DNA from 2 places in the Citricoccus sp. SGAir0253 genome. Region 1 is predicted to be linked to the other one. Evidence: riboswitches for the same ligand, from Rfam matches in the RefSeq annotation. Region 1 holds a riboswitch; the other holds the start of a gene.
What was found. Region 1 has a riboswitch for thiamine pyrophosphate ahead of E7744_RS01280 (bifunctional hydroxymethylpyrimidine kinase/phosphomethylpyrimidine kinase). Riboswitches for the same ligand answer to the same signal wherever they lie in the genome.
Positions count from the first base shown of each region.

Region 2: it holds a riboswitch for thiamine pyrophosphate, as region 1 does, so the genes downstream of both, thiC (phosphomethylpyrimidine synthase ThiC) here and E7744_RS01280 (bifunctional hydroxymethylpyrimidine kinase/phosphomethylpyrimidine kinase) in region 1, are expected to answer to the same signal.

Region 1 is NZ_CP039424.1:266,956-272,435, reverse strand. Features, by position in the region: gene E7744_RS01285 (MFS transporter) at 1-413, opposite strand, end outside; gene E7744_RS01280 (bifunctional hydroxymethylpyrimidine kinase/phosphomethylpyrimidine kinase) at 410-2,290, opposite strand; TPP riboswitch at 2,281-2,374, opposite strand; gene E7744_RS01275 (hypothetical protein) at 2,552-2,959, shown strand; gene E7744_RS01270 (NADPH-dependent F420 reductase) at 3,134-3,799, opposite strand; gene E7744_RS01265 (DUF3427 domain-containing protein) at 3,922-5,480, opposite strand, start outside.
Region 2 is NZ_CP039424.1:1,575,036-1,580,515, reverse strand. Features, by position in the region: gene E7744_RS07010 (glycerophosphodiester phosphodiesterase family protein) at 1-767, shown strand, start outside; gene thiC (phosphomethylpyrimidine synthase ThiC) at 1,010-2,740, opposite strand; TPP riboswitch at 2,739-2,848, opposite strand; gene E7744_RS07000 (amidase) at 3,341-4,756, opposite strand; gene E7744_RS06995 (hypothetical protein) at 4,782-4,964, opposite strand.

The DNA of each region.
Region 1 (5,480 bases):
AGGAACCGCAGCGCCAGGATCAGCGCGATGGTCCCGGCCCCGAGCACCTCGTGCGTGGGGATCGCGGCGATGGCGAGCGCGCACGCCGCGGTGCCGCCGATCGCGATGCGCGTGGTGCGCGTGCGCCCGAGCCGGTCGGCGATGCGACCGAAGACGATGCCGCCCACCGGCCGGCCGAACAGCATCGCGATGACGATGAGCGCCCCCGTGGACGCGGCGGCGGCCGGTCCGGCCAGCACGAGCATCGCCGGGGCGAGAGCGGTCAGCGGCAGGAACATGTGGATGTTGTCGATCCAGTTGCCCACCACCCCGGCGCGCAGGGCGGCGCGGCCCGCCGGCGGCAGGGTCTCGGCCGGGGCCTGGGTCGCGGTGGCGGTCCCGACGGCGGCCGGCGCCGTGCTCCCGGCGCTCACCGGGCGCTCCCGGCGAGCTCGGCGGAGCGGACGTGGGCGTCCTGCTCGGGACCGTCTCCCGGACCGGACCCCGGGTCCGACGCCGCCTCGGCGGCGGGCCCTGCGGACGGCCGGGTGGCCGCGGACCGGCCAGGCAGCTCCCCCGGCTCGATGCGCAGGGCCTGCTCGAAGAACTCCAGCTCGTGCCGGCATGCGACCAGGTACGCGCGGGCCGCCTGGGCCCGCACGGCCGGGGAGGCGGCGGCGAGCTCGGCCTCCACGTGGGCCAGGGCGGCCTGCGTGGCGGTGACGAACCCGGGGTCGCGGTAGGTGTCCAGCCAGGTGGCGTACGGGTGGTCCGCCGGGACGGCGGGCAGGGCCGCGCCGACCTGGGCGTAGAGCCAGAAGCACGGCAGCACGGCGGCGGCGGCCACGGCCCGGTCCTCGCCGAGCGCGGTGGCCAGCAGGAAGTCCGTGTAGGCGCGGGTCACCGGGCTGGCGGCGGGCTCGGGGGCGTCACCGAGCCAGCCGCGGTGCAGCTCGGCCTCCACGGTGAGACAGCTGGTGGCCGCCTGCGACCAGTACACCTGCGCGTCCGGCGCGGTGCACCGGGCGGCGAGCGCGGCCAGGGCGCGGGAGTAGCCGTTGAGGTACAGCGCGTCCTGGGCCAGGTAGAAGTCGAAGGCGTGACCGGACAGGCTGCCGTCCACGAGCGCCCGGACGAAGCCGGACGCACCGATCGCCGCGGTGGTGTCCGCGCTGGCGGCCCACAACGACGCGGTCCACTCCCCCGCGGGGGCGACGGCGGCCGGCGCCCCCGCGTTGGTCGTCGCCGACGCCGGGGTCATGGCCGACGCGGCGCCGGGTCCCGCCCAGGACGTCCCGGAACCCGAGGAGTCCGCGGGCGCCGCGCCCCGTTCTCGCGCGGCGCCCGGGTCGATCGGCCCTCCCGGCTCGGTACCCGGCACGGCCTCCGTGCCCCGCGGGGCACCCAGGTCGGACGGGGCCTCGAGGAGGTGGGGGACGGCGTCGGGCGCCAGCCAGGGGGCGGCGGACCCGGCGGCCTGGAGCCGGCGGGAACGGTGGCCGTGGTCCACGGGCCCGTGCCCGGAGCCGACGCCCAGCGCCGCGCCGTGGACGATGGCCTCGTGCAGCCAGTCGGTGGCCCAGGCCAGCGCGGCGGCCGGGGTGTCCCCGCGGCCGAGCCGGGTGGCCAGGGCGGAGGACAGCGAGCAGCCGGTGCCGTGCGTGCTCGTGGTGTCCACGCGGGTGGAGGGCACGGGGATCCGCGTGCCGTCCGGGCCCACCCACGTGTTGGTGACCCGGCGGCCGTCCAGGTGCCCGGTCTTGACGGCCACGGCCACCCCGGTCTCCCCGGCCCAGCGGGCGGCCTGGTCGAGGGCCTCGTCCTCGGTGGCAGCGCGCGGGGCGCCGGTGAGCACGGCGAGCTCGTCGATGTTGGGGGTGACCACGGTGGCGCGGCGGCAGAAGGCGATCATGGCCTGCTCGGCCTCGGGTTCCAGCAGGCGGTCCCCGCTCGTGGCCACCATGACGGGGTCCACCACGAGCACGGGCGCCGGGTTCGCGTCCAGCCAGTCGGCCACCGTGGCGATGATCGCGGCGGTGCCGAGCATGCCGGTCTTCACCGCGTCCAGGGCCACGTCCTCGCCCACGGCGTCCAACTGGGCGCGCAGGAAGGCGGTGGGCGGGACGTGGAGGTCCCGCACGCCGTGGGTGTTCTGGGCGACGAGCGCGGTGACCACGCTCATCCCGTAGCCACCGGCCGCGGCGATGGACTTCAGGTCTGCGGCCGTGCCGGCGCCGCCGGACGGATCGGTGCCGGCGATGGAGAGCACCCGGGGAACGGGGCGCGCGAGGGTAGGGGAAAGTGAAGTCACGCGGACATCCCTTCGCTAGTACGAGCTAGATCAGGTTCCACGGGTGTGATCTCAGCGCCCTGTGGCGCACCCCGTGTCCGCGGCCAAGTGTAGGCCCACCTGCCGTGTGACGCGCTCGTTCGTGACGGTCGCGGGTCACCCAGCGGCGGCGGGACGAGGCCGCCGGAGGACCCTTGACAACCCGACGGCGCTGCCGAAAATCACAGGTATCGCCAATGGAACACGTGGGGTGCGACGACGCATGCTGGCAAAGGAGGAACGATGTTGTACCCACCCGAGGATGCCCGCGAGCTCACCGTGCTGATGCGCCTGAGCCGCGAGCTGGACGTCGTCGGTGACCTGACGGCCACCGTGGACGGTCCCTCCGAGTTGATCGCCTGGGTCCTGGTGCTGGGCCGGCCGGAGATCGTGGCCTGGCGGGCCGAGCAGACCGGCCACCGGTACATCCAGGCCACCGCCCACCGCGACCGCGCGCCGGTCCGGGGCATGCTCACCGCGCTGCTGTCCTGCGAGCACCACCGCGGGTTCTGGCGCGCGCTGCGCCTGGACGACCTGGAGGAGGGCGAGCGCCGGGCGCTCAAGGGCACGGACCTGTCCACCGCGTGGGAGTCCATGCCGATCACCACGGAGGACATCGCCCCGAAGCCGCCGGCGACCGAGGACGCGTAGGTCCTGCCGGAACCGCCGAGCCCGCCCGCACCGTGGGGTGCGGGCGGGCTCGTCGTGTGGTGCGGGTGCCTGCGGGCCGCTGCGCGGGCTGGGCGGTGCGGCCGGCGGGCCCTGGGGGCGCGCTCGTCAGGTGTGCCGCGTGTCAGCGGCGCCGGGCGTCAAGGGTGCCGAGGGTCAGGTGACGGCGACGGCACAGGTCTCGCGGAGCAGCGCCCGCATCCGGTCGGCCGGGTGCGAGGTGGCGAAGATAGTGGTGTCCGGCTCGAACGCGCGGCCGGCCGCGAGCGGCCCGGCGTCCACGGGGTCGTAGCCGAGGCGGTCCAGGAACACCCCGACGGCGGCCCGGGCCGTCGCGTCGTCGCCGGCCAGGGCCAGCGCGCGCCGGTCCGGGTGGTCCGCGGGGCGGGCGAGGGCCTCGAGGTCCCGGTAGCCCAAGTGATTCAGCGTCTTCACCACGCGGGAGGCGGCGAGGAAGTCCTGCACCACCTCGGAGGTGGAGCGCGGGTCGGCCTCGAGGGCCGCGATCCGCCCGTCGACGGGCGCCCAGTAGTTCATGGTGTCCACGACGGTGCGCCCGGCCAGGGCCTCGGCGTCCAGGGTGTGGAACCGGTGCATCGGCACGGCGAGGACGACGAGGTCCGCTGCCGCGGCCTCCGCCGCCTCCACGGCGCGGGCGCCGGGGGTGATGATGTCCGCGATCATCGCGAGCTCCGCGGCCGGCTTGGCGGTGGCGATCGAGACCTCGTACCCGGCCCAGAGCGACTGCCGGGCCACGGCCGTCCCGACGCGGCCGGCGCCCAGGACGCCGATGGTGCGGGGCGGGATCACGGGTGAGGTCACGGGGCTCCTCGGGGGCGCGGTGGAAAACTCTCGGGTTCACGTAACGCCGACGCGTGGGGGTTTGTTCCGGGCCTCTCCCCAACTCGTCCCTACCGCGCCCCCGCTTACGGGAACGCTCCCAGTCAGGCGACCGCGCTGGCCGTCCGGTAGACCTCGACCGGCATCTCGCGATGCAGCCGCCACGTGATCTGCATCGGGCGTTCGCCCTTCCACGATTCCAGCTCTGCCGTGCCGAGGCAGACGAATGGCGCGGTGCCGATGTCGTTGTCCGGCGCCTCACGCACAAATAGCAGCGTGTTGGTGCCATTGGACGTCTTGGTGGCATACCGCCGCCCCGTTGTTGACGTGGGAGTGGTGGCGTTCTGGCTCTCCCAGTGGAACCGGTCGCGGCTCATGGCGTAGTCGCGATACATGGTCGTCGGTGAGAAGTCCCGCTCGGACTTCTTGAGGTTGATCAACAGCGCGTCGGTTGCCAGCGATTCTGACCACGCCACTCCGGCCACGTGAACGGTGTCCGGAGATTTCTCGAAGGTGCGAATGCCCAGCGCTGGGAGGATCTCCTCGCGTCGATAGTGAGCATGTGTCAGAAGCGGTGTGGCGGCTGCCAGAGTCGTCTCGGAGGGATTGGTTCTGGTGGCCGACAGAGTGTGGTCGAAAATCTCCTTCACCTCCGCCACGAACTGCGTCTGGCTACGGACCCATGTGAAGGCCTGATCGAGCGAGGCAAAACGACCCTTCTGATAGATCGCGGTGAAGTACAGCATTTGGGCGAAGACCTGCTCGCGGTCGCTGAGATCAGCGACCCGCATGTCCTCGGTGAGAAGCCGCAGGTAGGTGTGCGCACGCTCCTGGTCGTCGACGTGTAACAGCGAAGAGGCGCGAAGAAGTTGACTCAGCTCGGCCTGTGGCAGCGCCTGACTCGGTTCGACGCGATCCGCCCGCATCTTGAGCGTCGTCCATGACCGGCCGTTCTTCCCCGCCCGATAGATGTCGGACAGGCTTCGGCCGGCATCCTCGAGGTATTCGGCCAGCCTGTACTCCCATATCGATTTGCCGTTGGCGTGTTCCCGGATGTCCTGAGCCAACTGATTCGCGGTCATCGCGATCTGGCCCTTCACATTGCGGATGACTACGTCCTTGGCCACAGCATCCAGGACGATCTGGGAGCCAGCGGGAAGAAACGGAAAGTCGTTCTCGATGTCGTTTATTAGACGCTTCCTCCCGGAGCCCGTAAGCGCTCGAAGCTTCTGATCGAAGCGAAACTCCTGGCGCTGCATCCCGATAAAGTCCAGGACGGTCAGTACATCCTTGCCGTGTGAGCGGCGGAGGCCTCGACCCAACTGCTGGAGGAAGATCGTGGCGCTCTGCGTGGGACGGAGGAACAGGACCGTGTTGATCTGAGGAATGTCCAAGCCCTCGTTGAACACGTCGACGGTGAAGACGCACTTGATCGTTCCCTGCCGCAGCGCCTGGAGGGTCGCGCTGCGATCGAGGCTCGAGGTGTCTCCGGTGACCACCGCAGACGGAATATTGGCGAGGTTGAAGCGCCCGGCCATGTACTGCGCGTGTCGAACCGACACACAGAACCCCAGGGCCTTGAGATCGTCCACGGACGACGCCTTATCCACCACCTGGCGCACGATCAATCTCGCTCGGGCTTCATTGCCGGTGTAGAGGTCCT
Region 2 (5,480 bases), 1.3 Mb from region 1:
ACATGCCCGACGCCATCGAGGTCGCGTTCAACACGATGGACGACGCCCAGGCCCAGCCCGAGTACTTGGCCGCCATCGAGGCCCAGACCGACCTGTGGCTGAACTCCATGTGGAACTCCGTCGGCGGCGGCTACACCGATGAGGCCTCTCTGCGGGACCCCGACCTGGGCTGGCAGGCCCTGGTGGACATGGGCGCCGATGTCATCCAGACCGACGACGTGCGCATGATCAACGCCTGGCGCGCGGGCACCGACGTGACCCGCGCGGGGATGAAGCCCTCCAGCATCCGGGTCCAGGCCGAGGACTACCTGGATGACCCCGCGCACTACGCGGACAGCAACGACCGCAATGACTGCGCTGCGGGCAAGGCCATCCGCAACCCGGAGTCCCCGGTGGATGCGTGTGACCTCGACGGGGCGCATATCGTCCAGTACGTCCGTGAGGGCGAGTTCTTCACCCTGGAGGTGGAGGTCGACCAGCCGGGCATGTACGACCTGAGCCTGCGCCACTCGGCGGATACCGAGCCCGGCGGGACCGTCACCGTGAACACCGGCGAGGGTGCCGGCGACCCGGTGGCCCTGCCGAACACCACGCACAACCGGGCCTTCACCGTCACCGATCTCGGTCAGTACAGGCTCGACAAGGGCACCCATCAGATCAAACTGTCCTTCACCCACCCCGACTACATGAGCGTCGACTGGCTCCAGCTCGACCGCGGCCAGCGCGCGGACCAGGACCTGATGGACATGGGCCTCACCGCTCGATAGCACACCGCCATCCAGAGCAGGACACCAGAGGGGCCGGCCATCACCCGCCGACCCCTCTGGTGTACTTACCAACCGACGACACCGTCGGCCGCGCGGCGCCCACCCATCAACCTGGTGGGACCACAGCCGGTCATCGATTCCCTTTCGGATCATGTGGGTTGCATCTGATGCACAGTCCAGGGGTTCGGCCTGGTTCCGGCAGTGGGCCGTTCGCTCCGTGGCTGGCGCCGGGGCTGCGCTGCTCAGGCGCTGGGAACGGCGGGGGCGTCGAGGTAGACCTTGGATCCTGCGGCCCGGAACTGCGCGGACTTGGCCTGCATGCCGGCGATCGCCTCTTGGGCCTGTGCGCTGCCGTACTGGTCGCGGATGTCTTGGGAGATGCGCATGGAGCAGAACTTCGGCCCGCACATGGAGCAGAAGTGGGCCGTCTTGGCCGGTTCGGCCGGCAGCGTCTCATCGTGGAAGGCCTCAGCGGTGTCCGGGTCCAGGGACAGGGCGAACTGGTCCCGCCACCGGAACTCGAACCGGGCCCGGGACAGGGCATCGTCCCGCGCGGTCGCCCCCGGGTGGCCCTTGGCCAGGTCCGCGGCATGGGCGGCGATCTTGTAGGTGATGACCCCGGTCTTCACGTCGTCCTTGTTCGGCAGTCCCAGGTGCTCCTTCGGGGTCACGTAGCAGAGCATCGCCGTGCCGTACCGGGCGATCTCGGTGGCCCCGATGGCACTCGTGATGTGGTCATAGCCCGGGGCGATGTCCGTCACGAGGGGGCCCAGGGTGTAGAACGGGGCGCCGTGGCACAACGCCTGCTGGCGCTCCACGTTCTCCCGGACCAGATGCAGGGGGATGTGCCCGGGGCCCTCGACCATCACCTGGACGTCGTGTTCCCACGCCCGGGCGGTGAGTTCGGCCAGGGTGTCGAGTTCGGCGAACTGTGCGGCGTCGTTGGCGTCGGCGATCGAGCCGGGGCGCAGCCCGTCGCCCAGGGAGAACGCGACGTCGTAGCGGGCGAAGATCTCACACAACTCGTCGAAGTGGGTGTAGAGGAAGTTCTCCTCGTGGTGGGCCAGGCACCACCCGGCCATGATCGACCCCCCGCGGGAGACGATCCCGGTGACCCGGTCCGCGGTCAGCGGCACGTAGCGCAGCAGCACCCCGGCGTGGACGGTCATGTAGTCCACGCCCTGCTCACACTGCTCGATCACGGTGTCCCGGTAGATCTCCCAGGTCAAGGCGTTGGCCTCACCGTTGACCTTCTCCAGGGCCTGGTAGATCGGCACGGTACCGATCGGCACCGGGGAGTTGCGGATGATCCACTCCCGGGTGGTGTGGATGTCGTCCCCGGTGGACAGGTCCATGACGGTGTCCGCGCCCCACCGGGTAGCCCACTGCATCTTGTCCACCTCCTCGGCGATGGAGCTGGTGACCGCGGAGTTGCCGATGTTCGCGTTGATCTTCACCAGGAACGCCTTGCCGATGATCATCGGCTCAGACTCGGGGTGGTTGATGTTGGCCGGGATGATCGCCCGCCCGGCGGCGACCTCCGAGCGCACGAGTTCGACGTCGCAGTTCTCCCGCAGGGCCACGTAGCGCATCTCCTCGGTGATGATCCCGCCCCGGGCGTAGTGCATCTGGGTGACGGTCCGGCCGGCCTTGGCGCGCAGCGGCACCGGGCGGGCGCCCTTCCACTCCTGGGAGGCCTCGCCACGCCGGATCGCGGAACGGCCGTCATCGAGCAAGTTCCGCTCGCGCCCCGCGTACTCCTCAACGTCATCGCGGCCTCGGATCCACGATCCACGCGTCGGGGGCAGCCCGACCACCGGGTCACTGCCCGGGCCGGCCGTCCGGTACACCCGCAGCGGCGGATTGGGCACCCCGCCAGGAGAGTCCCCCAGGGCGATCTCGGTAACCGGCACGGCCAGCCCGTGCGCGGCATCGTGGACATACGAAAGGACGTGCGCATCTGATGCACTCATGGGAAATGTTCCTACTTCCTTCGCCGGCATGACCCGGACAGGTTCGACGGTCGCAGGCTGCCTCAGCCCGATCTCAGCCCCTGCAGTGGGGCACCCGTGTGGACGGCACCGACCCTAACACCCCGTCCCCTCCCCAGCCGTGTCCACTTTCCGATGCCTTCTCATCCTCGCCGGCCTCGGTCACCGGTCCCGTACTTGCTCCTGCCCCTGGCGTCACCCAGCCCGGCCAGGGTCGTGGCCGATGAGCCTCCCCTCACGACGGGGGCGTCGCAGTCGCCCAGCGGCTGGCCAGATGCCAACTGCTGGTCCCCTCCGGTCCAACACCCACGCTCGACAGGGTGCCCCGGAGCGGTGTCCGGAGGCCGGAGCAGGTGACCTGCCGGCGGCGACGCACCATGTGTCTACGTGCCGAGCTGATGGCCAACCGGCGGCCCTCCGTGGCCGCTCGACGACGGCCCCGACCATGGGTACAGACGCGACTGTCGGGGACCAGCGTGCGGCGACAACACGAGACACTGCGGCGAGAACCGAGCCACGTGTTCCTGCGGGCGACACCACTGGTGGAGCTTGGCCCCCACTGATCCTGGAGCGGTGGGTGGGTCAGGCCCGTCCTGCGGTGGCGTCCTGAAAGGGAGCGAGGCGCCCGACGTGGTCGTTTGCGGTCTCGAAGTGGTGGGCCGCGCGCAGCACGGTGGCCTCCTCGAAGGCTCGGCCGATGAGCTGCACCCCCAGGGGCAGGCCCGTGTCGGTGAAGCCGCTGGGCACGGAGATCGCCGGCAGGCCCGTGAGGTTGGCGGGGATGCAGAGCCGGGTGTAGCCCTCGGTGGCGTGCTCGCGGGTCCCGTCGGCCCATTCGTACATGAGCTGGTCTGCCGGGACGGCCGGCATGGGCGTGGTCGGGGCGAGGACCAGGTCCACGTCGGTGAGCAGCTGCTGCCAGGCGGTCTTGATCTGCTGACGGTGGCGGTGGGCGTCGATGTAGTCGGCGGCCAGGATGGTCTCCCCGACCTCGAGGAACGCCCGCACGTCCTCGGTGTAGAGCTCGTAGTCAGAGCGCATCGTCTCTCGGTGGTAGGCGCTGGCCTCGGCGAGCATGATCGCCCACTCGGCGGCCTTGTACCGCTCGCTCAAGGGCACGGTGACCGGGACGATGATCGCCCCCGCGTCCTGGAACACCTCTACCGCCCGGGCGGTGGCGGCGGCGACATCGGGGTCGACCGCGTCGGTGTAGTAGTTCTGCGGCACCCCGATGCGCAGGCCCTCCACCCCGGCGCCGAGCCCCACCGTGAAGTCCTCGGCGGTCCGGTCCACGCTGGCCGGGTCCCGCGGGTCGTACCCCGCCAGCGCGCCGAGCACAACGGCGGCGTCGGCGACGGTTCGGGTGATGGGCCCGACGTGGTCCAGGGACCAGGACAGAGACGCGACCCCGTACCGGGAGGTGCGCCCGTAGGTCGGCTTGATCCCGACCGTGCCACACACGGAGGACGGGATCCGGATCGACCCGGCCGTGTCGGTGCCCAGCGCGATCGGGAAGTACCCGGCGGCCACCGCGGCGGCCGACCCGCCACTGGACCCGCCGGGCACCCGGGTGGTGTCCCAGGGGTTGCGGGTGGTGGGCGTGATGCCCCCGAAGGCGAACTCGTGGGTGTGGGTCTTGCCCAACAGCACCATCCCGGCCTCGTTCAACGCGGCCACCGCCGCGCTGTCCTGATCGGGCACGAACTCGGCCCGCACCGCCGAGCTGGAGGTGGTCAGCACCCCCTGGGTGTTGTACAGGTCCTTGGCCCCATACGGGATCCCGTGCAGGGGACCGCGCGGGCCGGTCCGGGCGATCTGCTCCTGCGCGGCCTCGGCCTGGGCCAGGGCGGCCTCCGCGGTGCGGGTGACCATGGCGTTCAGGTGCGGCTCGGCGGCGTCTATGAGCTGCAGGCAGGACCCGGTCAGCTCCACCGGGGACAGCTCGCCGGCGGCGATCGCCGCCGAGGACTGGGCAAGGGTCAACTCATAGGGTTCCACGGCGGGGTCCTTTCAACAGGGGGAGTCACAGGGCATGGAAGGCGAATCCCGGCGGGGTCTCCCCCAGGCCGGTGCCGCGCAGCTGGCCCATCAGCGCCTGGATGTCCCCGGCCAGCGCCTGAAACGGCTCCCGCCCGGCCTCGGGGATGGACAAGCCCGTGGACTGCACCACGGCCGCCCACACCTGCTGGTCTTCGGCTCCACTCATCCGCTGCTCGCCTCCGTGTTCAGCCCTTCCCAGAAGGGCGGTTCCTGTCCCGCGAGTCTAGCCACACCGCCACGCCCGGACGTGGCACTCATCACATCCACCCATACCTGTTTCCGGTGAATTCAGACGCCACCGCACCGAGTGCCGGCCTGCGTCCCGGAACCGGGTCTGGAGTGCCGCGCCGCCAACGATGGTGTCCTCAGGTCGGTGACCCTAGCGTTCAGGGATGGGGAGCTTCGACTGGCATCCAGACGTGCACCGGCTCGCCGAGCTCCGCGGAGCTCAGGGGCGGGAGGCCCTGGGCCTGTTCATTCGCGCCGGCAGCTGGACCGCCACCCATGGCCGTACCGGGCTTATCCGCCACCCGGTCGCCCGGGAGCTCTCCGAGGGCAAGCTCGGCCCCATCGACCGCCTGGTGCGCGCTGAGCTCTGGCAGGACACAAGGCAGGGCTACCGGATGCTCCGCGGCCCGAACTCCGGGCCCGAGGCACCCGGGGCCCTATGGTGGTACGCCAC